Regions from separate parts of the Janthinobacterium sp. Bl 1 genome, predicted to be linked through region 3. Evidence: predicted binding sites of a transcription regulator. Region 3 holds the regulator's gene; each other region holds the start of a gene.
The links. The regulator LexA, encoded in region 3, represses DNA repair genes until DNA is damaged. The targets are predictions, from matches to a motif close to ACTGTATNNNNATACAGT.
Positions count from the first base shown of each region.

Region 1: the regulator LexA is predicted to act here: its motif matches at 1,482-1,499, upstream of recA (recombinase RecA).
Region 2: the regulator LexA is predicted to act here: its motif matches at 3,558-3,575, upstream of dinB (DNA polymerase IV).
Region 4: the regulator LexA is predicted to act here: its motif matches at 1,626-1,643, upstream of AC4BCN_RS21370 (PA0069 family radical SAM protein).

Region 1 covers NZ_CM177086.1:5,971,400-5,978,615, reverse strand. Annotated here, with positions in the region: gene AC4BCN_RS26990 (sensor histidine kinase) at 1-616, opposite strand, end outside; gene AC4BCN_RS26985 (response regulator) at 613-1,347, opposite strand; gene recA (recombinase RecA) at 1,603-2,706, shown strand; gene recX (recombination regulator RecX) at 2,910-3,365, shown strand; gene AC4BCN_RS26970 (methyltransferase regulatory domain-containing protein) at 3,522-5,060, shown strand; gene AC4BCN_RS26965 (DUF2889 domain-containing protein) at 5,338-5,898, shown strand; gene sucC (ADP-forming succinate--CoA ligase subunit beta) at 5,977-7,146, shown strand; gene sucD (succinate--CoA ligase subunit alpha) at 7,160-7,216, shown strand, end outside.
Region 2 covers NZ_CM177086.1:64,590-71,805, forward strand. Annotated here, with positions in the region: gene AC4BCN_RS00260 (TonB-dependent receptor) at 1-1,205, shown strand, start outside; gene AC4BCN_RS00265 (recombination-associated protein RdgC) at 1,339-2,235, opposite strand; gene dinB (DNA polymerase IV) at 2,354-3,538, opposite strand; gene AC4BCN_RS00275 (S9 family peptidase) at 3,681-5,855, shown strand; tRNA gene AC4BCN_RS00280 (tRNA-Val) at 5,955-6,030, shown strand; tRNA gene AC4BCN_RS00285 (tRNA-Asp) at 6,085-6,161, shown strand; tRNA gene AC4BCN_RS00290 (tRNA-Val) at 6,379-6,454, shown strand; tRNA gene AC4BCN_RS00295 (tRNA-Asp) at 6,512-6,588, shown strand; gene AC4BCN_RS00300 (CzcE family metal-binding protein) at 6,950-7,216, shown strand, end outside.
Region 3 covers NZ_CM177086.1:4,992,640-4,999,855, reverse strand. Annotated here, with positions in the region: gene purF (amidophosphoribosyltransferase) at 1-1,302, shown strand, start outside; gene AC4BCN_RS22530 (cystathionine gamma-synthase family protein) at 1,449-2,690, shown strand; gene lexA (transcriptional repressor LexA) at 2,780-3,415, opposite strand; gene rpsF (30S ribosomal protein S6) at 3,691-4,083, shown strand; gene priB (primosomal replication protein N) at 4,104-4,412, shown strand; gene rpsR (30S ribosomal protein S18) at 4,428-4,718, shown strand; gene rplI (50S ribosomal protein L9) at 4,746-5,201, shown strand; gene AC4BCN_RS22500 (replicative DNA helicase) at 5,337-6,722, shown strand; gene AC4BCN_RS22495 (DUF47 domain-containing protein) at 6,815-7,216, shown strand, end outside.
Region 4 covers NZ_CM177086.1:4,732,835-4,740,050, reverse strand. Annotated here, with positions in the region: gene AC4BCN_RS21380 (methyl-accepting chemotaxis protein) at 1-798, shown strand, start outside; gene AC4BCN_RS21375 (tRNA-uridine aminocarboxypropyltransferase) at 870-1,577, shown strand; gene AC4BCN_RS21370 (PA0069 family radical SAM protein) at 1,706-2,848, shown strand; gene AC4BCN_RS21365 (gamma-glutamylcyclotransferase) at 2,931-3,521, opposite strand; gene AC4BCN_RS21360 (LysR family transcriptional regulator) at 3,583-4,551, opposite strand; gene AC4BCN_RS21355 (VOC family protein) at 4,678-5,211, shown strand; gene AC4BCN_RS21350 (fumarylacetoacetate hydrolase family protein) at 5,260-6,282, shown strand; gene maiA (maleylacetoacetate isomerase) at 6,297-6,947, shown strand; gene AC4BCN_RS21340 (diguanylate cyclase) at 6,975-7,216, opposite strand, start outside.

The DNA.
Region 1 (7,216 bases), 980 kb from region 3:
ACTGCGGCAAAATCACGCCCTTGATGATTTCATTGGCCAGCTGGGCGCGTTTTTCCAGCGTCTCGGCCACTTGCACCAGCGCGCGGCTTTGCTCATCGTCGTTGCTGGAAGGAATATCGAGATAGCTGAACGCCACGCGCACGGGCGTGCCGTGGATGGTGTCGTTGCGGAACAGCACCATGCCGCTGCGGTATTTGTCGGCGTCCTGCGGCGGCGGCAAATCGCGGTCGCCGGCCAGGTATTCGCCGCGCGGGCCCACCACCAGGTAATACAGGGTGTCGACATCGTCGCCGCGCAGCAAGTCGCGGCCGTTATTATTGCTGCTGTTCTTGTCCGGCGCGCGGCGCAGCATGGCGCCATCGGCCTGCTTGACCTGCTGCGTGAGCACCGTCACGCTGTCTTCCAGCGCATGGTCGAATGGTTGATTGGCGATGCTCTTGGCCACCAGATAGGTGATGGCGATGCTCATCGGCCACAGCAGCAGCAGGGGCGCCAGCATCCAGTCGAGGATTTCGCCGAACAGCGAATGCTCGATCGTGTCGTCCTGCTCCGTGGTGGGCGGCTCGAACCAGTCGTCGTCGTCCGGCTCGTCCGCTGGCGCCTCGCGCGCCTTCACTTGCTGGCGGGTCCGCTGGCCGGGCTTGCCGACTCGCCCGCTTCGGCGTTCAGGCGCGCCGCTTCCGAGTATTTTTCCAGGCAATAGCCGAGGCCGCGCACGGTGGCGATGCGCACGCCACCCACTTCGATCTTCTTGCGCAGGCGGTGCACATACACTTCGATGGCGTTGTTCGACACTTCCTCGCCCCATTCGCACAGGTGGTCGACCAGTTGCTCTTTCGAGACGAGACGGCCGGTGCGGCCCAGCAAGATTTCCAGCAAGCCCAGTTCGCGCGCCGACAGGTCGAGCATCTGGTCGTTGATGTAGGCGCTGCGCCCCACCTGGTCGTAGCTGAGGGGGCCGTGCTTGATGATGGTGGCGCCGCCGCCGGCGCCGCGGCGCGTCAGGGCGCGCACTCTTGCCTCCAGTTCCGACAAGGCGAACGGCTTGGCCATATAATCATCGGCACCGAGGTCGAGGCCATTCACGCGTTGTTCGATGGAATCGGCGGCCGTCAGGATCAGCACCGGCAGCAGCGAGGCGCGCGCGCGCAGGCGGCGCAGCACTTCCAGGCCGGACATTTTCGGCAGGCCCAGGTCGAGGATCAGCAGGTCGAATTCCTGGGTGGACAGGGCCGTGTCGGCCTCCTGGCCCGTCTTGACGTAGTCGATCGCATAACCGGACTGGCGCAGCGAGCGGGTCAGGCCGTCGGCCAGAACGCTGTCATCTTCGGCAAGTAAAATACGCATGGTGCACTTCCTATGCTTTGCGGCGGTAGAAGCTTGTATTGTGTTTCATTTTCCGCAAGGTGGCGAATTTTTATGAAAATCCGCGGATGTATTGATCTGTTTCAAAACAAATCCACGTTCCGCTTGCATTGATCACTGTTTTTTTATACAGTACTGTCTGTGTAAAGAATTTAACCCACTGGCGCTATCGCAGGCTGCATGGTTCACGTAGATGCGTCACGTGAATCCGCAACTGTAGAACGGCTGAAAGAACATATGGACGATAAAAAAGCTGTAGTACCCGCATCGGAAAAAGCCAAGGCGCTCGCCGCCGCACTGGCGCAGATCGAGAAGCAGTTTGGCAAAGGTTCGGTCATGCGCATGGATGCCAGCGCACCGATCGAAGAAGTGCAAGTCGTGTCGACCGGTTCGCTCGGCCTCGATATCGCGCTGGGCGTGGGCGGCTTGCCGCGCGGCCGCGTGGTGGAAATCTACGGTCCGGAATCGTCGGGTAAAACCACCTTGACCCTGCAAACCATCGCCGAAATGCAAAAACTGGGCGGCACGTGCGCCTTTATCGATGCCGAGCACGCGCTCGACGTCGGTTATGCGCAAAAGCTGGGCGTGAACCTGCACGAATTGCTGATCTCGCAACCGGACACGGGCGAGCAAGCGCTGGAAATCTGCGACGCCCTCGTGCGTTCGGGCAGTGTCGACCTCGTCGTCATCGACTCCGTGGCCGCACTGACGCCACGCGCCGAGATCGAAGGCGACATGGGTGATTCCCTGCCAGGCCTGCAAGCGCGTCTGATGTCGCAAGCCCTGCGCAAGCTGACCGGTTCCATCAACCGCACCAATACCTTGGTCATCTTCATCAACCAGATCCGCATGAAGATCGGCGTGATGTTCGGCAGCCCGGAAACAACCACCGGCGGCAATGCGCTGAAATTCTACGCCTCCGTGCGCCTGGACATCCGCCGCACCGGCTCGATCAAGTCCGGCGATGAAGTGATCGGCAACGAAACCAAGGTCAAGGTCGTCAAGAACAAGATCGCGCCACCGTTCAAGGAAGCGCACTTCGACATCCTGTACGGCGCCGGCACCTCGCGCGAAGGCGAAATCCTGGACCTGGGCTCGGATGCCAAGATCGTGGAAAAATCCGGTTCGTGGTACAGCTACAACGGCGAACGCATCGGTCAGGGCAAGGACAACGCCCGCGCCTTCCTGCAAGAGCGTCCTGCGCTGGCCCGCGAAATCGAAAACAAGGTCCGCGCGTCGCTGGGCGTGCGCGAACTGCCGCCGCTGGCTGCTGAAAAGCCGGAAAAAGCGGACAAAGCCGCCGACAAGGCTGCCAAGGCTGCGGAAGCCAAGGCAGAGTAGGTCGGATTAGCGCGGCAAAGCCGCGCGTAATCCGACAACACTACAGACGCCAACAATGTTGTCGGATTACGGCCCAGGGGGCCTAATCCGACTTACGCATGGCTTGTCGCAAGGTAGGACCCTGATCGCCGTCCCGCGCTGTTGCGCCGGGCGGCGATTGTGTTTGGGTGATGTGATCGTGGAATGAAAGACAAGGTGGGTGTATGGCCGCAGTACAACTAAGCCTGAAGGGCAGGGCGCTACGCTTTTTGTCGATGCGTGAACACAGCCGCATGGAATTGCGGCGCAAGCTGCAGCGCCATGCGCAAGAGGGCGATGATGTGGAAGCCTTGCTCGACAGTCTGGAGCAGGCCAACTGGCTGTCGCAGGAGCGCTTTTCCGAGTCGCTGATCCACCGCCGCTCGGCCCGCTTCGGCAATAGCCGCATCATGGCCGAACTGCAAAGCCATGGCATCGGCGGCGAGGCGCTGCAGGAACTCAAGGCGGGCCTGGCGGAAGGGGAAGTTGCGCGCGCCTGCGAAGTATGGCGCCGCAAATTTGGCGAGGTGGCGCAGGATGCCGAGCAGCGCAACAAACAGATGCGCTTCCTGATGCAGCGCGGCTTTTCTCAGCGCGCCGTGCAGGCGGCCTTGAAGGGCCTGGACCCCGAAGACGACTGACGCGCGCCATGGCGCGCCGGCCGGCCTCCGTCGTGCCCCATGAACTGCGCTTTCAAACGCCGTTTGTTTCCAGTATGGCGACGCCGCGCGATAAGGTATTCTGGCGCTCGAACGCTGTGCGATGCGCGCAGCACCACTGACCGTGACAGGATCGAGATGAGCAACTGGAATGCCGGCTATGTGGCCGAAATCGCCTATACCTATGGCTATTACGAAGAATTGAATCCTCTGCGCCTGCGGCTGCCCCTGCTGGCTGCCGGGCTTGCCTTGCCGGCCAGCGGCACGGCTTGCGAGCTGGGCTTTGGCCAGGGCATCAGCGCCAACATCCATGCGGCGGCGTCTTCCACGCGCTGGCATGGCAATGATTTCAATCCGTCCCAGGCCACCTTTGCGCAGGAGCTGGCCAGCGTGACCGGCGCCGGCGCACAGTTCACGGACGAATCGTTCGCGCAGTTTTGCCGCCGTGACGACTTGCCCGATTTCGACTTTATCTGCCTGCACGGGATCTGGAGCTGGGTCTCGGCAGAAAATCGCGCCTTGATCGTCGATTTCCTGCAGCGCAAGCTGAAAGTGGGTGGCGTCGCCTATATCAGCTATAACACGCAGCCGGGCTGGAGTGCCATGATGCCGATGCGCGACTTGCTGGCCGAGCATAGCCGCGTCATGAGCGCGCCCGGCGTGGGCGTGCTGGCACGAGTCGACGGCGCCATCGATTTTGTCGACAGGATGATCGCCGTGCAACCGCGCTACCTGGAGGCCAATCCCCTGCTGGCGGACCGTTTCGAGAAGCTGAAAGCGCTGGACCGCAACTATATTGCACACGAATATTTCAATGCGGATTGGCAGCCGATGGCCTTTTCCAGCGTTGCGGCCATGCTGGGCGAGGCCAAGCTGGAGTTCGCCTCGTCCGCCAACTATACCGCTCTGGTCGACATGCTGAACCTGACGGCCGAACACCAGCAATTCCTGGCCGAGATACCCGATCCCGTCTTCCGCGAGACGACGCGCGCCTTTCTCGTCAACGAGCAATTCCGCAAGGATTACTGGGTCAAGGGCGCGCGCAGGCTGACGCCGTTGGCCCAGGTCAGCGCCGTGCGGGCCGTGCGCGTGATGCTGGCCGTGCCCCGCGACGAAGTGGTGTTGAGCGTGCACGGGGTGCTGGGCGACGCCGATATGGACGAGCGCGTGTATGCGCCCGTGCTCGACGCCATGGCCGACCATCGCGTGTACACGATAGGCGAACTGGAGCTGCAACTGGCGGGTAGCGAAGCCGGCCTGGCCGCCTTGCTGCAGATCATATTGGTGCTGGTCAGCAAGGGCAGCGTGCTTGCCGTCCAGGACGAGGCCGACATCGCTGTGGCGCGGCCGCAGACGGCGCGGCTGAATGCGCACTTGCTGGAGCAGGCGCTGGCAAGAACCGACTTGCACAGCCTCGCCAGCCCCCTGACGGGCGGCGGCGTGGTTGTATCGCATTTACAACAACTGTTCCTGTGGGCAAAACAGCAAGGTTGTCCAACGCCGCAAGAATGGGTGCGCGCGACGTGGCCGGTACTGCTGCGCCTGGAGCAACTGCTGACGAAGGACGGGCAGCCCTTGTTGACGGAAGAGGAAAACCTGGCCGAACTGCTGGCGCGCGCGGAATATTTTTCCGCGCGCACCTTGCCCGTTTTACGCGCACTGGGTGTGGCTGACTGAAGCGCGGCGCCGGCCAGTGCGCCGGTGCCGCAGGCATGCTTTCAAGTTATCTGCATTGTGAATAATTGTCATTGATTTTGCGATTTTCGTTAATGATTTGCGGCAGACGGCACGACCAATAAAAAATTATGTTGCGGCGCAACTAGCGCCCTGTGTGCTACACTTTTAGGGTTTTTGCGGCGCCGCAGGTGCGGTTGCTGTTCGTAGAAGCTGCGAACAGAGTGCTTTAGGCACATGGCTGCTTACTAATTATGGCCGCGCAAGCGGCATCGGTCTTATGCCCCTGTCAACTCCCGTATCCCGGCGCGCCCTACGGCACTCCCGCGTTATCGACGTCCAAGCGTATGTGCGCGACGACGGCCTGTGGGATATTGACGCCCATATCACCGACATCAAAAGCTATGACGCGACCCTGGCCTCCGGCCCCCGTCCCGCCGGCGCCCCTCTGCATGACCTCCACTTGCGCATTACCGTCGATCGCGAACTGACCATTGTCGAGGCCGAAGCTGTCTCCGATGCCGTGCCCTATCCCGGTTTTTGCGATACCATCGGCCCCGCTTACAGGGCGCTGATCGGTTTGAATTTATTGAAGAATTTCCGCCGCGACTTGAAACAGCGCCTGGCGGGAATCGCTGGCTGTACCCATTTGACCGAACTGGCGCAAGTCTTGCCGACTGCGACGGTTCAGGCATTTGCCGGCGATGTCTGGTCGACCCGTGACGGTGAGAATGCTGACTTGTCGCATGAAAAGCCGTTTCAACTCGACAAATGCCACGCCCTGCGCACCGATGGCGGGGCAGTTGCACAGTATTACCCGCGCTGGGTAGCCAAAGCGTGACCCCGGCGCTCTGTTTTTCCTGTTTTTTTTGCACCACTAACCGTATTTTTACAAATCAGTATCAGAAGGGAAGCCAGCATGAAAATCCATGAGTATCAAGCCAAAGAAATCCTCCGGCAGCACGGAGTGACGGTACCACGCGGTATTCCGTGCATGTCCGTCGAAGAAGCCGTCAAGGCTGCGGAAACCCTGGGCGGCCCGGTATGGGTTGTCAAGGCGCAGATCCACGCAGGTGGCCGCGGCAAGGGCGGCGGCGTGAAAGTGGCAAAATCGATCGAACAGGTCAAGGAATACGCTGACCAGATCATGGGCATGCAGCTGATCACGCACCAGACCAGCGCCGAAGGCCAGAAAGTCAATCGCCTGCTGGTGGAAGAAGGCGCCGACATCAAACAAGAACTGTACGTTTCGCTGGTCACCGACCGCGTCACCCAGAAAATCGTCCTGATGGCTTCGTCCGAAGGCGGCATGGACATCGAAGAAGTGGCCGAAAGCCACCCAGAGAAGATCCATCACGTCACCATCGATCCAGGCACGGGCCTGACCGATGCCCAGGCAGACGACATCGCCGCCAAAATCGGCGTGCCTGCCGGTTCCATCGCCGACGCTCGCGTCAACCTGCAAGGCCTGTACAAAGCGTACTGGGAAACCGATTGCTCGCTGGCCGAGATCAACCCGCTGATCGTTACCGGCAGCGGCAAAGTCATCGCCCTGGACGCCAAGTTCAACTTTGACCCGAACGCTCTGTTCCGTCATCCGGAAATCGTCGCCCTGCGCGATCTGGACGAAGAAGATCCAGCTGAAATCGAAGCGTCGAAATTCGACCTGGCCTACATTTCGCTCGACGGCAACATCGGTTGCCTGGTGAACGGCGCCGGTCTGGCCATGGCGACCATGGACACCATCAAGCTGTTCGGCGGCGAGCCAGCCAACTTCCTGGACGTCGGCGGCGGCGCCACGGCAGAAAAAGTCACCGAAGCGTTCAAGATCATGCTGAAAAACCCAGGCCTGAAAGCCATCCTGGTGAACATTTTCGGCGGCATCATGCGTTGCGACGTGATCGCTGAAGGCGTGATCGCCGCAGTGAAAGCCGTCTCGCTGAACGTGCCACTGGTCGTGCGCATGAAGGGCACCAACGAAGACCTGGGCAAAAAGATGCTGGCCGATTCCGGTCTGCCTATCATCGCAGCCGACACCATGGAAGATGCAGCCAAGAGCGTCGTTGCCGCTGCTGCCGGTCAAGCTTAATTAAGGAATCAACATGTCCATTCTGATCAATAAAGATACCAAAGTCGTTACCCAAGGGATTACCGGCAAG
Region 2 (7,216 bases), 1.4 Mb from region 3:
CCTATGAGCAATCGCCAGGCAGCAATGCCACCGGCGACGATATCTACAACTTCAACACCAAGGCCGCATACGACATGAGCCGCGACACCTACGGCGCGTTCGTCGAGTTGCTGGCTCCGCTGACCAAGTCGTTCGAAATGACCGTTGGCGGCCGTCACGATGCCGTCAAGGCGATCGATGACAAGCTGAACAACAAAACTGTCGGCAAAAAAGACAGCGCCAATACCTACAAGGTATCGGCACGCTGGCAGCCGGTACAGACCGTGTTGATCCGCGGTTCCTACGGCACGGGTTTCAAGGCGCCAAGCATGCTGGAAATTGCTCAGCCACTGGTCAATGCAGGCTTTACCGCCAAGAAATTTGACTGCCCATACCCAGGCAACGCACTGTGCCGCGCGGAAGCAACGCAATACAATGCGGTATCGCAAGGCAATCCGGATCTGCAATCGGAAAAGTCGAAGCAGTTCACCTTGGGCTTCCGTGTCGAGCCTAGCGCGGCCTTCTCGTTCGGCGCCGACCTGTGGGATGTGAAGCTGCGCAATGCCGTGTCGGAAGTCTCCGAAGAGCAGGCATTTGCCGATCCGGTCAAGTATGCGTCGAGCTTCGACAAATACATCGAGCCATCGACCGGTATCGCTTACTATGCGTTCAAGAAACTGTCGGTCAACATCGGCAAGAAGGAATACCGTGGTATCGACTGGGATCTGTCGGCCAACCACAAGTTTTCCTTCGGTAAGCTGACCGCCCAATTGAGCGGTACGCACATGTTGCACGCTAACTACACCAAAGCAGGTAGCGACAATATCTACACCAGCAACATGAACTTCTTCGGCGACACCAACGAAGTCACGTTCCGCAACCTGATGAAGCTGACGACGACCCTGGACACAGGCCGCCTGAGCAACACGGTAACGGTCAACTACCGTAACGGCTACACCGATGCAGCCGCTACCGTGTACGACGTGGCAGCCCAGAAAGAAGTGAAGGGTTTCCGTCTGCAAGTACCGTCGTACACGACGTTCGACTGGCAAGCACGTTTCGCCTTTGACAAGCAAACCACGATCCGCGCAGGCATCAAAAACCTGTTCGACCGTGCACCACCGCTGTCGCTGCGCGCTTCGTCGGGCCACCAGATCGGTTTCGACCCACGCTACGCCGATCCAATGATGCGTTCGTTCTACGTCACCGGCAACTACAAGTTCTAATGTGACGTTTTGAATTAGCATGTCTGAAAGCGCCTTGCACTTCACCGTGCAAGGCGCTTTTTTTATGCCGAAACATATTGCGCAGACGAAAAAAAGGAGCCGCAGCTCCTTTTTTGTACCGGCAGGACTGCTGTTACGCCGTCGCTTCGCCGCCCAGGGCTTCGACCACGTCGGCCATCAGCTTGGAGAGCTCGCCCGTCATCAGCATCACGTCGCCGTCGAAACGCTCTTCGTCGTTCTTCGTGCTCGATTCCGTTTCCTTGATCACGTCAAGCGGCTTGACGCTCTTGATGGCCAGCGACTCCGTCAGCACGAACGAGATCTTGTCGTTCCACGTCATGGCCAGACGCGTGCACTGCTTGCCGGCCGCGATGTGGCGGCGCACGTCGTCCGCTTCCAAGGTGTGGCGCACGTAGCGCACGGTGGCCTTGCTCTCGCCCGTGGCGCGCAATTCCGTATCCATGTCGACCGTGAAGCCGGCAGGCGCATCGTCCGCCTGCAGCCATTCCGTCATCACCGCCACGGGCGAGCGCTGCACGCGCAGGCTTTCCAGCGGCAGTTTGTCGACGGCTTTCAACAACAGCTTGATGACTTCATCGGCTTTCGCCGGGCTGGCGGCATCGACCACCAGCCAGCCATTGACGGGGTCGATCCACGTCCAGACGTTGCTGCGGATGCTGAAGGCGCGCGGCAGCAGTTCGTCGGCCACGCGTTCCTTCAATTCCTTCATGGCCTTTTTACCAGGCGCAAAACCTTGCGCTTCTTCCATCTCGGCAGCGCGGGCCTTGGCCACCTGATTGATGACGGTCGCCGGCAGCAGTTTCTTTTCCGTGCCCAGCAAGATCAGCATCTGTTTGTTGACCACGTGGACCAGGCCGCCATTCGGGCGTGGCGTATCCCAGCCCTGGCGCATCAGATCCATGCTGGTCGCCGGCGTAAATTTGTTCGAGGACAGCGCCTCTTCCAGTTGTTCTGGCGTGTAAGCCCACGGTGCGGGCAGGCGGTAAATCTGAAGATTCTTGAACCACATAGTTTTTGTCTTCCGTTTGTTTCAGTAGTGCCAGGGGAACGCCATTCTACACTTTCGACACGGGAATGCCGTCAAAAGCGCGGACTGGCGCGGTGTTGTTGCTGCGTGGGGAAAGCCGCTACAGGGCGGGAAACAGCTCCGCCTGGGCCGGCGCCTGCCGCGTCACGAGGGCCGGGTCGGACAAGGTCGAGATGCGCACGCCCAGCAGGCGGATTTTCTTGTCAAATGGCACGCGCCGCAAGCAATCGCGGCTGGCGCGCAGGATGGCGGCAGCATCCGCCGTGGCGCTGGGCAGGGTGATGTCGCGCGTGACGGTGCTGAAATCCTCGAAGCGCAGCTTGATGCCCACCGTGCGCCCCGCCAGCGATTGTTTATCGAGGTCGCCCGCTACGCGCGTGCACAGGCTTTCCAGCTTTTCCGACAGGGTGGCGCGGTCGCGCACCACCTGCAAGTCGCGCTCGAACGTCGTTTCGCGGCTGACGGACTTGGTTTCCCGGCTCGTCTGCACAGGCCGGTCATCGATGCCCAATGCCGCCTGGCGCAGCCAGCCCGTGTACAGGTCGCCGAACTGCGTGCGCAGCATGGCCATGTCGGCCCGGGCCAGCTCGCCGATGGTGACAATGCCCAGCGCTTCCAGCTTGGCCGTCGCTTTCGGACCGATGCCGTTGATCTTTTTCGCCGGCAAGGGCCACACGCGCGTTTCAATATCCTCCGGGTTCAGGATGGTCAGGCCGTCCGGTTTTTCCAGGTCGGAACAGATTTTCGCCAGCAATTTGTTGGGTGCCAGACCGATCGAGCACGACAGGCCCGTCGCCTCGGACACGGCCGCCTTCAGGCGCGCCGCCATGGCCGGCGCCTGCTCGCCGTATTCGGTGAGATCGATATAGATTTCATCGATGCCCACGTTCTGGATGATGGGGCACAACTGGGCCACGGCCTGCTTGAAGCGGGCCGAATACTCGCGGTAGGCTTCGAAATCGGCCGGCAGCAGGATGCTGTCGGGCGCCAGCTTGGCCGCCTTCATGATGCCCATGGCGGAAAACACGCCGAACACGCGCGCCGCATAGGTCGACGTGGTAACGACGCCGCGCCCCACGTAATCGCGCATGCGCGCAAACTGCCGCGTGCCGTCTTCCTGCAGCACGGGCTGCTGCAAGCGCCCGCCGCCGATGACGACGGCTTCGCCACGCAGTTCCGGATATTTCAACAGTTCGACGGAGGCAAAGAAGGCATCCATGTCCAGATGGGCAATCCAGCGACGGGCGGCGGGTGGCTCGGGAAGGGGGGAGGCAGATGTGGTCAAGGACACCTCGCGGCGGGATACTGTAGTTATATACAGTATCGCTGGAAATGCCCGTGGACGCAAGTTGAAACGCACGCGCAAGGCGGTTGCTTTTCCCAATAGCAAGATTACAATCCTGACACAACTATTCAAAGGAGTCGCCTTGTCTATCGCCCATCACGCTGCGCGCCGCCGGTCCGCCTGGTTATCCATCCTGCCGGCCCTGCTGCTTTCCTCGCTGGCGCCATCCGCGCTGGCCGCCGACGCCGCCACCGCTACCGTCGCTACCATGCCGCCGCCCGTCGCCGCCAAGACGGCCTGGCAGGAAACGCGCCACGGCACAGTCGTCACGGACGACTACCGCTGGCTGCAAAAGAAGAGCGATCCTGCCGTGATCGATTACCTGAATGCGGAAAATGCCTACACGGCCGCCGTCACGGCCCCGATCCAGCCGCTGGCCGACAAGGTGACTGCGGAAGTCAAGGGGCGCATGCAGGAAGTGGACTTGTCCGTTCCCGCGCGCCAGGGCAATTTCTACTATTACACGCGCACGGAAGCGGGCAAGCAATACCCGATTCACTGCCGCCGTCCTGTCGGCAAGAACGGCGCCTACGATGCGCAGGCGCTTGAAGAAATCTTGCTGGACCAGAATCAATTGGCCGAAGGCCACAAATTCTTTGCCGTGCGCGCATTTAGCATCAGCCCGAATGAACAGTTGCTGGCCTACACTACCGACACGACGGGTTTCCGCCAGTACGAACTGCATGTCAAGGATTTGAAGACGGGCAAGCTGCTGGGCGATACCATGCCTAGAGTCACGTCCCTGGCCTGGGCGGCGGACAATGCCACCCTGATGCTGACGCAGGAAGACGCCACCACCAAGCGCGCGGACCGCTTGTTCCGCCTGGCCTTGGGCGGCACCTTGCAGCAGGTCTACCACGAGCCAGTGGAACAGTTCGCCATCGGCGTGAGCCGCACGCGCGACCATCGTTATTTCATGCTCACTGCACGCAGCACGGATACGAGCGAAGTGCTGCTGCTGCCAACGAGCAAGCCGGAAGGCAGTTTCCAGTCCGTGCTGAAACGGGAAAAAGGCCACCGCTACGGCATCGAACACCGCGACGGCCAGCTGTATATTCTGACCAACAAGGAGGCGAAGAATTTCCGCGTCGTCAGCGCGCCGGTGACCGCCCCGCAGCCGAAGAACTGGAAGAGCGTCGTGCCGCACAACAAGGACGCCGTGATCCAGTCCATCGACGTCTTCCAAGGCTACCTGGTGGTGATGGAAAAGGCCCGTGCCCTGAACCGCGCCCGCATCCATGATTTCGCGCGGCATAACTGGAAGACGGTGCAGTTCGACGACCCCGTCTACCTGGCCACGGCGGCCGGTACGCCGGAGTTTTCCGCCACACAATTTCGCATGTCCTACCAGTCGCCCGTCACACCGCCCACCGTCATCGACGTCGGCATGCAAGACGGCAAGCGCACAGTGCTCAAGCAGCAGGAAATCGTCGGCGGCTTTGACGGCAGCCGCTACACGACGCAGCGCCTGTGGGTGACAGCGCGCGATGGCGTGCAAGTACCGCTGTGGGTCGTCTACAAGAAAGGCGTCAAGCTCGACGGTTCCGCGCCGCTGCTGCTGTACTCGTATGGCTCGTATGGCATTTCCACGGAAGCCAGTTTTGCCATCAGCCGCATCAGCCTGCTGGAACGCGGTGTCATCTATGCGCAGGCGCATATCCGCGGCGGCACCGACATGGGCGAAGCCTGGCATGAAGACGGCATGCTGATGAAGAAGAAAAACACCTTCAATGACTTCATCGACAGCGCCGACTACCTGGTGCGCGAAAAATGGACGAGCCCGAACCGCCTGATCATTCAGGGCGGCAGCGCCGGCGGCCTCTTGATGGGCGCCGTCGTCAACATGCGCCCCGAGCTGTTCCACGCCGTGCACGCGGCCGTGCCCTTCGTCGACGTGATGAACACCATGATGGACGCCAGCCTGCCGCTGACGACGGGCGAATACCTGGAATGGGGTGACCCGAACCAGAAGGCGGCCTACGACTACATGCTCAGCTACTCGCCTTACGACAACATTGCGCGCAAGAATTACCCGGCCATGCTGGTGACGACGGGCCTGAACGACAGCCAGGTCATGTACTGGGAACCGGCGAAATACGTGGCCAAGCTGCGCGCGTACAAGACGGACGGCAATCCCCTGCTGCTGAAAACGAATATGGGCGCCGGCCACGGCGGCGCTTCGGGCCGCTATAACGCCATCGCCGAAAACGCATTCAATATGGCGTGGATGCTGTCGCAGTGGGGTATTACAGAGTAAAGTGAAAAAAGCGCTTGCAGAAGGATTTTGTCCGTCCTATAATAGCGCCTCTTCCAGACGTGGTGACAAACGTCGGGATAGTTTTCTGAGACAAGCAACGGGTGCTTAGCTCAGTTGGTAGAGCGGCGCCCTTACAAGGCGTAGGTCGGGAGTTCGAGCCTCTCAGCACCCACCAAATCAGAAAACTGTCCAGTGCTTCATGGATCAGCAATACAGATCATACGAGCTTGGAGTGGTAGTTCAGTTGGTTAGAATACCGGCCTGTCACGTCGGGGGTCGCGGGTTCGAGTCCCGTCCGCTCCGCCAATAAAAGAAAAGCCCTTTGGTTCTCTGAACCGAAGGGCTTTTCCCATTTCAGAAGCAGAAAACACGTCGCCCCCCCCTTCCCTGACTATTTTTGCGCTTTTCAGCAAAAAAACTGCTGTTCACCTTCAAGAATAGTTGCACAAGCACGAAAGCGCCCCCTATAATAGTGCCTCTTCCAGACGTGGTGACAAACGTCGGGATAGTTTTCTGGGTATGCGGGTGCTTAGCTCAGTTGGTAGAGCGGCGCCCTTACAAGGCGTAGGTCGGGAGTTCGAGCCTCTCAGCACCCACCACCAATACAGAAAATTATCCAGTGCTTCATGGATCAGCAACACAGATCATACGAGCTTGGAGTGGTAGTTCAGTTGGTTAGAATACCGGCCTGTCACGTCGGGGGTCGCGGGTTCGAGTCCCGTCCGCTCCGCCAATAAAAGAAAAGCCCTTTGGTTCTCTGAACCGAAGGGCTTTTCCCATTGTGGGACCGCAAATGCTCTAGAATCAGCGCTACCCCGATTCTGCCCCTGCCCCGCAGCTTTTCTCCCTACCTCGTCCTCTGGCCCATCATGCTTTGCTGCAATTTGCCCCAGCCTGGCATCGTAGCTGACCAGCCATTTGGCCCTGGCCTTGGACGTGCCCCTAGCGGCGACCATGCAATTGTGAAATAGGCCTTTGCAGATCCGACAAGAAACGCTTAGGATGCCGTGTTGCAAAAACCGGCGATCCCGGTGCAGCCACAACGACAATATGGCGCGGCTACTCGCTGCGCCAAGCTTATTCTTGGAGAAATTATGTTGAACACCCACCGCAGCGCCCTGGCGATTTTGTGCGCCGTCCTTGCCGCCTCGGCCATCGCCGCCGGTCCCACGGGCACGGCCGCCGACTATGGCAGCAGCGCCCCGCACACCGCCGCCCAGCGCAGCATCGAGCTGCAGCCCGACACCCGCCACATCAACGTCACGCGCGGCGAAACCGTCACCATCGCGCGCGCCGGCCAGCGTTTTACCTGGCACGTGCAAACCTTCAGCAACAAGACCGTCTTCGCCCTGGCAGACATC
Region 3 (7,216 bases):
CCGACGGCCGGTTCGTCGAGCGAAGAGGAAGCACAACCGTTCTATGTGAATGCGCCGTTCGGCATCACCCTGGCGCACAATGGCAACCTGACCAACTGGGAACAGTTGAAGCTGGAAATGTTCAAGAACGACCGCCGCCACATCAATACCGATTCCGATTCGGAAGTGCTGCTCAACGTGCTGGCGCATGAAATCCAGGAAGCGACGACGGGCCTGAACCTGGACCCGGAAGCCATCTTCAAGGCCGTTACCGTGCTGAACCGCCGCGTCAAGGGCGGTTACGCCGCCGTTGCGCAAATCGCCGGCGTGGGCTTGCTGGCCTTCCGCGACCCGCACGGCATCCGTCCGCTGTGCCTGGGCATCAATGAAACGGAGCAGGGGCCCGAATACCTGATCGCTTCCGAATCCGTAGCCCTGGAAGGCATGGGCTTCCGCTTCGTGCGCGACATCGGTCCCGGCGAAGCCGTCTTCATCGATGCCGACAAGAAATTGCACAGCGCCCAGTGCGCCGATAATGCCAGCCTGAACCCGTGCGTGTTCGAATTCGTCTATCTGGCCCGTCCCGACTCCGTCATCGACGGCGCTTCCGTGTACGCCACGCGCCTGAAAATGGGCGAATACCTGGCCGAGAAGATCCGCGCCGAATTGCCAGGCGTGCATATCGACGTGGTCATGCCGATTCCCGATTCCTCGCGTCCGGCCGCCATCCAGCTGGCCATGGCGTTGAACATCGAGTACCGCGAAGGCTTCATCAAGAACCGCTACATCGGCCGTACCTTCATCATGCCGGGCCAGGCGGCACGCAAGAAATCCGTGCGCCAGAAGCTCAACGCGATCCCGTCCGAATTCAAGGATAAAGTGGTGCTGCTGGTCGACGATTCCATCGTGCGCGGCACCACCAGCCGTGAAATCGTGCAGATGGCGCGTGAAGCGGGCGCGACGAAGGTCATCTTCGCCTCGGCCGCGCCACCGGTGATCTACCCGAACGTGTACGGCATCGACATGCCGACGCGCGACGAGCTGATCGCCTACGGCCGCACGACGGAAGAAGTGTGCCGCGAAATCACGGCCGACTACCTCGTGTACCAGGATATCGGCGCGCTGAAGCAGGCGATCGCCGACGTCAACCCGGCCTTGACGAACTTCGAGGCATCGTGCTTCGATGGCGTGTACGTGACGGGCGACGTGTCGCAGGAATACCTGGACCGCCTGGAATATGCGCGCCACCATCCGAAGGCGGCAGCGCCCGAAGATACGCCGCGTTCCCAGCTGAACCTGAACCTCGCTACTACCGAGGCTTGATACTGGGCCCGGCTATTGCCGGGCTTTTTTTGGGGTCAGACCCGTCGGGGGCATGCGCGCCAGTGGTGCGCATTCCGATCCCGGAGGGACTGACCCCAGCACTTGCCTTGGGTTAAGCGGCAAGACGAGTATTTGGAACTTCCACCATGACCAACAAAAAAACCTACGGCTTCACCACCACCATCCTGCACAACGACCGCCGCAAGGGTATCGAACACGGCTCGCTGCACAAGCCCGTGCATACTTCCGTTGCCTTCGGTTACGCCGATGCGCGCCAGCTCGCGTCCGTGTTCCAGGGCAAGGAGCCGGGCTTCCGTTATGGCCGCCAAGGCAACCCGACCGTCTCCGCGCTGGAAGACAAGGTCAACAAGATGGAAGACGCCGTGGCGACTTTGTGCTTCGCCACCGGCATGGGCGCCATCGGCGCCGTGGTGCAATCGTTGCTGCGCGCGGGCGACCATGTCGTGTCGTCGGCCTTTTTGTTTGGCAACACCAACAGCCTGTGGCAAACAGTGACGGGGCAGGGCATCGGCGTGTCGTTCGTCGACGCCACCGATGTAGCCAATGTGGCCGCGGCCATCACGCCGGCCACGCGCATCGTGTTTGTGGAAACCATCGCCAATCCGCGCACGCAAATCGCTGACCTGAAGAAAATCGGCGACTTGTGCCATGAGAAGGGCATCTTGTACATCGTCGACAACACGATGACGACGCCATATCTGTTCCGCCCGAAAGCCGTGGGCGCGGGCCTGGTGGTCAATGCCTTGACGAAATCCATCGGCGGCCACGGCAATGCCCTGGGCGGCAGCTTGACGGACACGGGCGTGTTCGACTGGACGCAGTATCCGAACATTTTCGAGAACTACAAGAAGGCGGCGCCCGCGCAGTGGGGCATCGCGCAAATCCGTGCCAAGGCTTTGCGCGACTTCGGCGCCTCGCTGGGGCCGGAAGCTGCGCATCATATCGCCGTCGGCGCGGAAACCATGGCCTTGCGCATGGATCGCACCTGCTCGAACGCTTTGGCGCTGGCCACCATGCTGCAGGCGGATCCAAGAGTGGCGGCCGTGCATTATCCTGGCCTGGCGTCGCACCCGCAGCATGCGCTGGCCACCGACTTGTTCCGCAGCTATGGCTCGTTGTTCAGCTTTGAGCTGAAAGATGGCATCGACTGCTTCGATTTCCTCAATCGTCTCAATCTTGCCATTCCCGCCAGCAACCTCGGCGACACGCGCACCCTGGTCATTCCCGTCGCCCACACGATTTTCTACGAGATGGGTGCCGAGCGCCGCGCCAGCATGGGCATCGCCGAATCGCTGATCCGCGTGTCCGTCGGTATTGAGGACGAGGCGGATCTGCTTGAGGATTTCCGAGGAGCGTTGGAGGGCTGAGAGCGGTGTTGGTGATTAGGCCATGTGCCAGTTGTGAGGCAAACTAAAAACTGGGGTCAGACCCGGCGGGTCTGACCCCAGCATGCAGTTTAATGCCAGCTGCGCATCAAGCCTACCGCCAAACCTTCCAGGGCGAATTCATCTTCCGGTGACACGGTGATCACCTTGAAGTCCGGATTTTCCGGCAGCAGTTCGATGACGGAGCCCGTCTTCTTGTAGCGCTTGACGGTGACTTCGTCGCCGATGCGGGCGACGACGATCTGGCCATTCTTGGCGCTGTCGACCTTTTTCACGGCCAGCAAGTCGCCATCCATGATGCCGGCGTCGCGCATGGACCAGCCGCGCACCTTCAGCAGGAAGTCGGGTTTGGCCGAGAACAGGGCCGGGTCGACGTTGTAGCTCGCTTCCAGGTTTTCCTGGGCCAGGATGGGCGAGCCTGCCGCCACCCGGCCGATCAGGGGCAGCGACATCAGCAGGGCTGCCGGCACTTTCGACGGCGGCGCTTCGGCGGCCGCACCGATCAGGCGGATGCCGCGCGAGGTGCCGGGCGAAATCTCGATCGCGCCCTTGCGGGCCAGGGCCTGCAAATGCTCTTCGGCCGCATTGGCCGATTTGAAACCCAGTTCATTGGCGATTTCGGCACGGGTGGGAGGAAAGCCCGTGTTTTCAATCGCGTCCTTGATCAGGTTCAGGATTTGTTCTTGTCGTGCTGTCAGCTTGATCATGAGCGGTGGGTGCATACTAAAATGCTGTCTATATGAACAGTCTGTATTTTTGTACAGTATCGCCCACTATGCAAGGGGATTTCCGTGTTTTGGGCGAATTTCGCAAGAAATACTTGTCCGCGGCCGGAAAGCACGGCGGCGCACGGGCTTTTCAGGCGCTTGTGGAAGGAATGATTGAAACGTTTGCAAAAGACGGTTATAATCTTCGGCTGACCTTCCCACACCCGTCTTGACGCCGGGGTGGGCGATTATCAATCCGACCTGAAGGAGTTTGCATGCGTCATTATGAAATAGTCTTTATCGTCCATCCGGACCAAAGCGAGCAAGTGCCCGCGATGATCGAACGCTACAAAGCCAGCGTAACCACCCGCGGCGGTTCGGTTCACCGCGTGGAAGATTGGGGCCGCCGTCAAATGGCTTACTCGATCCAAAAGCTGCCTAAAGCACACTACATCTGCCTGAACATCGAATGCGACAACGAGACCCTGGTCGAGTTGGAAACAGCATTCAAATTCAATGATGCCGTGTTGCGTCACCTGACCGTTAAAATGAAGAAAGCTGAAACAGCTCCTTCGCCGATGATGAAATCGGTACAACGCGAAGACGCGGCCAAAAGCCACCGCACCGAAGCACCAGCAGCCGCTCCAGCCGCAGCAGCAGCAGCTTAATTCTTGACCAGGATCGTGCGCTGAACCAGCTACAAGTAACCGCCATCATTGCCGAGCGCGAAATATTGCGCTATACCCCGGCAGGGCTGCCGATTGTGAATGCAGTATTGCAACACAGTTCGCAGCAGATGGAAGCAGGGATTGCCCGTTTGACCGAGTTTGATGTTGCAGCGCTAGCCGCTGGCGAAATCTCAGGCAGGTTCAGTCAGGCAAGCTTGGGCGGGGTGTATCAGTTCACGGGTTTCCTGGCCAGGAAGAGCCGCAACAGCAAGAGTTTGGTGTTTCACATCATTGATTTTAGTGCAGTCACCCCGACTAGCGCATTTTAGATACAGGAGCCTGACATGGCATTCGGTAAAAAGTTCGACAAAAATAAGCTCAAGCTTAAAGAAAAACGCAAACAGCAAAACCCGTTGTTCAAACGCAAGAAGTTCTGCCGCTTCACCGCAGCTCACGTTGAGCAAGTCGACTACAAAGACGTTGACACGCTGAAAGACTTCGTCCAAGAAAACGGCAAGATCATGCCAGCACGCCTGACCGGTACCAAAGCGCACTACCAGCGCCAAGTTGACACCGCAATCAAGCGCGCTCGCTTCCTCGCGCTGCTGCCATACACCGATCTGCACCACGCTTAATCGGTCAGATATTCCTGGAGAAGAACTATGCAAATCATTCTGTTAGAAAAAGTTGTTAACGTCGGTAACCTCGGCGAAGTCGTCAAAGTCAAAGACGGTTACGCACGTAACTTCCTGATCCCGCAACGCCTGGCACGTCGTGCTACGGCAACCGCTGTGGCTGAATTCGAAGTCAAGCGCGCCGAACTGGAAAAAGCTGCTGCCGCCAAACTGGCCGCATCGCAAGCCCAGGGCGAAAAACTGAGCGGCCTGACCGTTCAAGTTGCTCAAAAAGCTGGTGTTGATGGCCGTCTGTTCGGTTCCGTCACCAACTTCGACATCGCTGAAGCGCTGACCAAGCAAGGTTTTGCTGTTGAAAAAGCACAAATCCGCATGCCTACCGGCCCGCTGAAGATCGTTGGCGAGCACAACGTTTCGGTTGCTCTGCACACCGACGTGGTCGTGGAAGTTGTTATCGCTGTCGTTCCAGACGCGAACGCGTAATTGTCTGCGGGCCTGGCCCGCAAGCATTGCCGCACTATGAAAAGCCGGGTTCGCCCGGCTTTTTTGTGGCCTTTTTTTCGCTCAATTTCAGCCCTTTATTTTTGCCATCACGCCGAAGCGGGTATAATTCGCGCCATGAACGCCCCCTCTGATCCGCAACTGGATTCCCTCCGTATTCCGCCGCATTCGATCGAAGCAGAACAATCCGTCATCGGTGGTCTGCTGCGCGACAATGCCGCATATGACCGCATCGCCGACTTCATGCATGCGGAGGATTTCTATCGCTATGACCATCGCATCATCTTCGAGCAAATCGTCAAGATGGTTAACGCTTCCAAGCCAGCCGATGTCATTACTGTTTTTGAAACCCTGACCCAGCTCGGCAAGGCCGATGACGTGGGCGGACTCGCTTACCTGAACGCCATGGCGCAAAACACGCCATCGGCCGCGAACATCCGGCGTTACGCCGAGATCGTGCGCGACCGCGGCGTGCTGCGCAAGCTCATCACCGTCGCCGACGATATCTCCGGTACGGCCTTCAGCCCGCAAGGCAAGGAAGTCAAGCAGATGCTTGACGAGGCCGAATCGAAGATTTTCGCCATCGCCGAAGAAGGCGCGCGCGGCGCCCAGGGCTGGACCGCCATCCAGCCCCTGCTGACGCAGGTGGTCGAACGCATCGACGAACTGTACAGCCGCGACAACCAGAGTGAAATCACGGGCGTGCCCACCGGTTTCATCGACCTCGACCGCATGACCTCCGGTCTGCAGCCGGGCGACCTGGTAATCGTGGCGGGCCGTCCTTCGATGGGCAAGACGGCGTTTTCCGTCAACATCGGCGAAAACGTGGCCATCGACAGCGGCTTGCCCGTGGCCGTGTTCTCGATGGAGATGGGCGGCGCCCAGCTGGCCATGCGTATGCTCGGCTCCGTCGGACAGCTCGACCAGCACCGTTTGCGTACTGGCCGCCTGAACGACGAAGACTGGCCGCGCCTGACGAACGCCATTCAAAAGATGAACGACGCGCAGTTGTACATCGATGAAACGCCAGCGCTCAATTCCATCGAATTGCGCGCCCGCTCGCGCCGCTTGTCGCGTCAATGCGGCAAGCTGGGCCTGATCATCGTCGATTACTTGCAACTGATGTCGGCCAATACGCCGGGCGACAACCGCGCCACGGAGATTTCCGAGATTTCGCGGGGCTTGAAAGGCCTGGCGAAAGAACTTGGTTGCCCCGTGATCGCGCTGTCCCAGCTGAACCGCTCGCTGGAACAACGCCCGAACAAACGTCCTGTCATGTCCGACTTGCGCGAATCGGGCGCTATTGAGCAGGATGCCGACGTGATCCTGTTCATTTACCGCGACGAGGTGTATAACCCCGACTCGCCAGACAAGGGAACGGCCGAGATCATCATCGGTAAACAACGTAACGGTCCAATCGGCAGCATCCGCCTCACCTTCATGGGGCAGTACACCAAATTTGGCAATTACAGTGGTGGCCTGGCGCTTTACCAAGGCGACTAAGACTCAGCAGCACTGGCACCCCATCGCTGCCCCCTCTTGCGGGGCGGCTTTCTGTAGTAAATAACACGACTCAATGCTTAACGGAGAATGACATGTTTGGACGCTTGATGCCCACTGAGGGCAAGTTTTTTGAATTGTTTAACCAGCACGCGGAACTGTGCGTCAAGGGCGCCAAAGAGATGCTCGGCCTGATGACCAATTTCGACGACCTGGAAAACCGCGTGCATGCGATCGAGAGCATCGAGAAACAGGCGGACAAAGTCACCTACGCCACCGTGGAAATGCTGCACAAGACCTTCATCACGCCGATCGACCGCGATGACATCCATCAGCTGATCACGCGCCAGGACGACATCCTCGACCTTCTGGAAGATGCGGCGCAAACCGTCTCGCTGTACGACCTGAAGGCCGTCACGCCGGAAGCCAAGCGCCTGGCCGAACTGGTGCTGGCCTGTACCGAAAAAGTGCGCGATGCCGTCGCCATGCTGCATAAC
Region 4 (7,216 bases), 260 kb from region 3:
GCTTCGCAGATCGCCAGCAAGGGCGGGGTGGTGGTGTCGGAAGTGGTCAGCACCATGGGCTCGATCAACGATTCCTCGCGCAAGATCGTCGATATCATCAGCGTCATCGACGCCATCGCCTTCCAGACGAATATCCTGGCCTTGAACGCGGCCGTGGAGGCGGCCAGGGCTGGCGAGCAGGGCCGTGGTTTTGCCGTCGTCGCTTCCGAGGTGCGCAACCTGGCGCAGCGCTCGAGCGCGGCGGCCAAGGAAATCAAGGGCTTGATCGACGATTCCGTGCAAAAGGTCGAGGCCGGTTCGCAACTGGTGGACAAGGCGGGCCGCACCATGGACGAGATCGTGCAAAGCATCAGCCATGTGACGCAGATCATGAACCAGATCACCGACGCCAGCGATGAACAGCGCACCGGCATCGAGCAAGTCAACCGGGCCATCGGCCAGATGGACCAGGTGACGCAGCAAAACGCGGCCCTGGTGGAAGAAGCGGCCGCGGCGGCCGAATCCATGCAGGAGCAAGCGGCCAAGCTGGCCGAGGTGGTGGGCGTGTTCAAGCTCGACGCAACGCAACACTATGTTGCGGCCAGTGCTGGCCCGTCCGTGACGGCGTCTGCGCCAGCTGCCATGCGACCTGCGACGCGACCTGTCACCAGGCCCACCATTCAGCCCGCAAGGCACCGCGCGCCGGTGCCAGCCATGGCGGCACCCGCGCCGGGCAAGGCTGCGCAAGCGGACGCCGTGCGTGCACGCGCGCCGAAGGCACCGGTGGCATCCGGCGCCGACGAGTGGGAAGAGTTTTAAGCGCAAACTCCCTTTGGCATGGCGTGGGCGCTACAATCGCGGCTTGAAGACAGCCGCGAACGCGCTCCGCCATGACCACCCGCCGTACCTCCAGCCATCCGTCCAGTAATACCGTCGGCCATGCCTCCAGCCTACCCGCTGCATCGTCCTCCCTGGCGGAACCCGCCAAACGGGCGCGCTGCCCGGCCTGCCTGCGCGCCGTGTCCAGTTGCATCTGCCGCTGGATCGCCCCCGTTTCCCACGCGGTGGAAGTGCTGATCCTCCAGCATCCGCTGGAAGTCCACAATGCCAAGGGCAGCGCCCGCTTGCTGCACCTGAGCCTGCCCAACAGCCGCATGCTGACGGGCGAGCAGTTTGCCCCCGATGTTCTCGCCGGGCTGCTGGCCGGCAAGCACAATGTGCTGCTGTACCCGGATACGCCAGGCGACCGTTCGCTGGGCATCGCGCCGCCGCCAGCGCTCGACCCCGCCACCTTGCTCGATCCCACCCAATTGCGGCTGGTGGTGCTGGACGCCACCTGGCGCAAAAGCCGCAAGATGCTGTATCTGAATCCCCCCTTGCAACAGTTGCCGCGTCTGCCCCTGCGCGATACGCCCGCCTCCCATTACCTGATCCGCAAGGCGCACGCGCCAGATCAGTTATCGACTCTGGAAGCAACGTGCTATGCCTTGATGCAGTTGGAGCAGGATGCGGCCCGCTTCGTTCCCCTGATCACGGCATTTGACGGTTTTGTCGCGCAGCAGTTGAGTTATGTCATGCCTCAGGGTGAAAAAGCTTGAAATAGCACCATGGCAGCCCTTGATATTGGCCGGACAGCGGCATAGTATACTGTACGTATATACAGTTGATGGGGCCGTTCATGAAAGCAATCATTCCAGAGCACGATGACAGCTTCGCCGGGCAAGCCATGCTGCCGCCGCAATCGCTGAAAGCTCACAAGGGGCGCGGGGCCGTCTCGAACCTGCAAGGGCGCTATGAGGTGCACGCGCGCGCCGGTTTCGATGATGGCTGGAGCGTGGGCGGCCAGGATGAGGCAGCCGGGGAAGAGGTGGCGCCGGGCTGGAAGACGCAGGTCAGCGACGAGCAGGCGCGCACCATCCTCACGCGCAACGCTTCGCCCGATTTGCCGTTCAATGTCTCGCTGAACCCGTACCGGGGCTGTGAACACGGCTGCATTTATTGCTTTGCTCGCCCCACGCACAGCTATCTGGGCCTGTCGCCGGGCCTGGACTTCGAAAGCCGGATCTACGCCAAGGTGAACGCCCCTGAACTGTTGCGGCGCGAGCTGGCCAGGCCGTCGTACGTGCCCGAACCGATCGCCCTCGGCGTTAATACCGATGCGTATCAGCCGTGCGAACGCGAGCGGCAGCTGACGCGGCGCGTGCTGGAAGTGCTGCAGGAGTGCGACCACCCCGTGGCGCTGATCACGAAATCGTCGCTGATCGAGCGCGATATCGACATTCTGGCACCCATGGCGGCCAGGCATCTGGCGGCCGTGGCCGTTACTGTCACCACGCTCGACCCGGCCATCGCGCGCACCCTGGAACCGCGCGCGGCCGCCCCGGCGCGGCGGCTGCGCACCATCCGCACCCTGACGGAGGCGGGTATCCCCGTGGGCGTGAGCATCGCGCCCATCATCCCGTTCGTGACGGAACCGGAAATCGAGCAGCTGCTCGAAGCCGTGCGCGACGCTGGCGCCATCCATGCCCATTACGTGGTGCTGCGTCTGCCGTGGGAAGTGAGTCCGCTGTTTCAGCAATGGCTGGAAGCACATTTCCCGGAACGTGCCCAGCGCGTGATGAACCGGGTGCGCGAAATGCGTGGCGGCAAGGATTACGACAGCGCGTTCGGCGCGCGCATGCGGGGCGAAGGCGTGTGGGCCGACCTCATCCGCCAGCGCTTTGAAAAGGCCGTGCACCGGCTGGGGCTGCATGGCAAGGGCGGCCGCTTCAAGCAGCTCGATTGCACGCAGTTCCGCCGGCCGCTGGTGGTGCCGCCGTTGGGAAACAAAGGCAAAAGGGGCAATGCGGGACAGCTGGATTTGTTTTAAGAAGTTAAGCCAAGTTAAGTCGTCGTTACCGCTGCTGGGGCGGAGGCGCTGCGGCGCTATCGTGTAGGGCTAGCGTGTAGCATTATCCTGCAGCGTTATCCTGTGCAGGTGCCTGCATCTGCGCCAGATGTTGCTCGATGGCAAAGACATGCGGATCGCTCTTGCCCAGCTCGCGCAAGGCGCTGGCCAAGTGCAGCAGGTATTCGCTGTTAGGACCGCTGGGGCCGTTTGATCGGGCGATCTGGCGCGCGATGTCCAGTTCCGGGGCGGCACCGAGGAAGGCTGCGTTTTCCTCGTTGGCGATGTACACCAGGCCTTCGACCTTGCCGCCGTCCTCGAAGGTGATGTCGGTGGCCAGGCGCAGGTAGCCGTTCTTTTCGCGGTGGTCGAGGTGGGCGAAGACTTCGGGCGTGATCAGATAGGCCATGCCGTCGCACACGGCGCCAGCCTGCGGCACGATGGTGGCGACCCTGCCCGGCGCCATCGGCGTGCCCCGGTGGTCGTGCGATCCCTGCCAGAAGCGCCGCGTCCAGCCGGCGATACTGGCGGGGCGGCGCTCGATGTAGGGGAAATCGGCCTTGTAGATCAGCGAGCCATAGCCGAACAGCCAGACCTGTGCATGGCCGTCGAATTTGTTCATGCGCTGGTTGATGGCGATGGTGGCGGCGTCGATGGCGGACAGGTCGTTCTGGGCAGGCTGGGTCATGGCGTAGGCGGCAAAGTGCGATGCGCCATTATAAAGCGGCGCCAGCCGGGCCGCCTGCCGGCAGGGCGTCGCGTGCCGCGCCGCTGGCCGCTCCCACGTTCCACTCGTGCGTCTCGACAAAGCGGAACAGGAAGGCCATGAAGCTTTCGGCCGCCGGCGACAGCGAACGGCCCGTCTTCGTGTAGACGAAAAAGCGCCGCGTCAATTCCGGCTCGTGCAGGGCGCGCATGTGCAATTGATATAGTTTCACCATCGGTTCCGCGTACGGCAGGCAGACCGTGATGCCCAGGTTGGCGCTGACCATGGCCAGCGCCGTCGTCATGAAGGTCACTTCGTTATACGGGTTGAGCGACAACTCGCGAAACGCGCCGTGCATGTCGCGCAGCAGGCGTTCCGTGAACTGGCCCTGCAGCGAAATGAACGGGTAGTCGCCCACGTCTGCCCAGGTGACTCTTTCCTTCTGCTGCAGCGGGTGCTGCTCGGGGAAGACCAGCACGAAGGGCATTTCGAACAGCGCTTGCGCGGCGATTTCCGCCGTCGGATCGCGTTCGGGGCCGATGCCGAAATCGACTTCGCCGCTGAACACGCGCGCCGAGACATTCTCCACCGGGCAGTCGACCAGGCGCAGCTGCACGTCCGGGTGGGCCTGGCGGTAGGCGGCGATCACTTCCGGCAGCAGGGTGCACGCCATCATCTGCGGCGCGGCGATGCGCACCATGCCCGTTTTCAGGGCCTTGCGCTGGGCAATGCCGGCCATGGCGCCGTCGAGGTCCTCGATCATCTTTTCAAACAGCGGATACAGTTCGCGGCCGATTTCCGACAGCTGCGTCTTGCGCGTGCTGCGCTCGACCACGCGCACGCCCAGCACGCTTTCCAGTTCCTTGATCAAGCCGCTCAAGGCCGATTGCGTTACGTGCAGGTATTCGGCGGCCAGGGTAAAACTGCCGGTCTTGGCCAGCGCCACGAAGGCGCGCATTTGCCGCAGGCTGGGACTCATAAGATAATCCGATAAATCAATGGTTAAAAATTGTTTGTATGATAGCTGTAACTCGATTCTAATGGTGAAAAGCTGAAAAACAGGCCAGCCAACGCGCCCACGGCGCCATCCATTGGAGACAAGCACATGAAGATCAAGCAAATCCACCACGTCGCCTACCGCTGCATCGACGCGAAGAAAACCGTCGAGTGGTACGTCAAGCATTTGAACATGAATTTCGTCCTCGCCATCGCCGAAGACCTGGTACCGTCGACCAAGGCGCCGGACCCGTACATGCACGTTTTCCTCGACGCGGGCCATGGCAATGTGCTGGCCTTTTTCGAGCTGCCGACGCAGCCGCCGATGGACCGCGACCGCAATACCCCGGCCTGGGTGCAGCATCTGGCGCTGGAAGTGGGCAGCATGGAAGAACTGCTGGCCGCCAAGGAGCGCCTGGTCGCCGGCGGCATCGAGGTGCTCGGTCCCGTCAACCACGCGATCTTCCAGTCGATCTATTTCTTCGACCCGAACGGCCACCGCCTGGAGCTGGCGGCCAACGTGGGCACGCCGGAGATGATGGCCAAACTGGACGCCGTCAAATGGGAAATGCTGGAAGAATGGTCGCAGACGCGCCGCGCGCCCAAGCACGCCGCCTGGATGCACGCGCCAGCCGACGCCTGAGCGCACCGGACCGACACTTTCTGACTAATACACCGAACAAGGAACATCATGAAATTCGCAACTCTGAAAAACGGCAGCCGCGACGGCGCCCTGATCCTCGTCAGCCGCGACCTGCGCCAGTACCAGCGCGTGGCCGCCATTGCGCCCACCTTGCAGGCCGCGCTCGACAACTGGGACGCGGTCGCACCGAAACTGGAGCAGGCCTACGCCGACCTGAACGTGGGCCAGGCGCCGGACGCCCAGCCGTTTGATGCAAAGCTGTGCCACTCGCCGCTGCCGCGCGCCTACCAGTGGGCCGACGGTTCCGCCTACATCAACCACGTGGAACTGGTGCGCAAGGCGCGCAACGCGGAAGTGCCGGCCTCGTTCTACACGGACCCGCTGATGTACCAGGGCGGCTCGGACAGCTTTATCGGCCCGCGCGACCCGATCTTCGCCCTGTCCGAAGAGTGGGGCATCGACCTGGAAGCGGAAGTGGCGGTGATTACGGGCGACGTCGCCATGGGCGCCAGCGTGGACGACGCGGCGAAAGCCATTCGCCTCGTCATGCTGGTCAACGACGTCTCCTTGCGCAACCTGATCCCGGGCGAATTGGCCAAGGGTTTCGGCTTTTTCCAGTCGAAGGCGGCCAGCGCGTTTTCCCCGGTCGCCGTCACGCCCGATGAACTGGGTGCCGACTGGGCGGACAGCAAGCTGCATTTGCCGCTGCTGGTGGACTTGAACGACAAACCGTTCGGCAAGCCGAATGCGGGCGAGGACATGACCTTCAATTTTGCCCAGCTGGTCGCGCATGCGGCGAAGACGCGCGAACTGGGCGCCGGCAGCATCGTCGGTTCCGGCACCGTGTCGAACAAGCAGGGCAACCTGTTTGGCTCGAGCATCGAGAACGGCGGCGTGGGCTATTGCTGCCTGGCCGAGGTGCGCATGTATGAAACCATCGAACACGGCGCGCCGAAAACGGCCTACCTGAAGTTCGGTGACACGGTGCGCATCGAGATGCGCGACGCGGCCGGCGCCAGCATCTTCGGCAGCATCGAGCAGACTGTGGCCCTGTACGCCGGCCGCGCCTGAGGGGAGGGCGCCCCATGAAGCTGTACACCTATTTCCGCAGTTCGGCCGCCTACCGCGTGCGCATTGCCTTGAATCTCAAAGGCATCGCCTACGACAGCATCCCCGTGCATCTGCTGCAGGATGGCGGCCAGCAGCTGCTGCCCGCCTACCGCGCCGTCAACCCGTCGGCTCTGGTGCCTGCGCTCGATGATGAGGGCGCCATCCTGACGCAGTCGCTGGCCATGCTCGAGTACCTCGACGAGACGCGTCCAGCCGTGCCGCTGCTGCCGACGGACGCGTTGGGAAGGGCCAGGGTGCGCGCGCTGGCGCTGGCGATCGCCTGCGATGCCCACCCGCTGACGAATTTGCGCGTGCTGAAATACCTGAAAAATACCCTGGGGCTGTCGGATGAGGCCAAGCAGGAGTGGTATCGCCACTGGATGGCCGAGGGGCTGGCGGCCGTGGAGGCGCTGCTGGCGCAGGGCGACCCTGCCGGCACGGGCCTGTTCTGCCATGGCGACAGCCCGACGATGGCCGATTGCTGCCTGGTGCCGCAGGTATTCAATGCGCAGCGTTTCGCCATCGACCTGGCGCCATACCCACGCGTGGCGCGCATCCATGCGCATTGCGCCGGCCTGCCCGCGTTTGCCGCCGCGCATCCGTCGCAGCAACCTGACGCCGAATAGGGCATCCGGTCAACAAGGGGAGCAGTTTCAGCTCCACTCAACCCTGTCCCGTCCGCCATGTTTGGCGCGGTACAGGGCCTGGTCGGCGCGGATCAGCAGATCGGTCAAGTGGTCCGCTTCCCGCCTGGCTGGTGCGGTCGATTGCGGCGTATTGGATGTCACGCCGATGCTGATGGTCAGGCTGACCAGTTGACCATCATCGCATTCCACGCGCAAGCTGGCAGCCGCCAGGCGCAGGCGCTCGGCCACTTCCAGCGCCACTGGCAGCG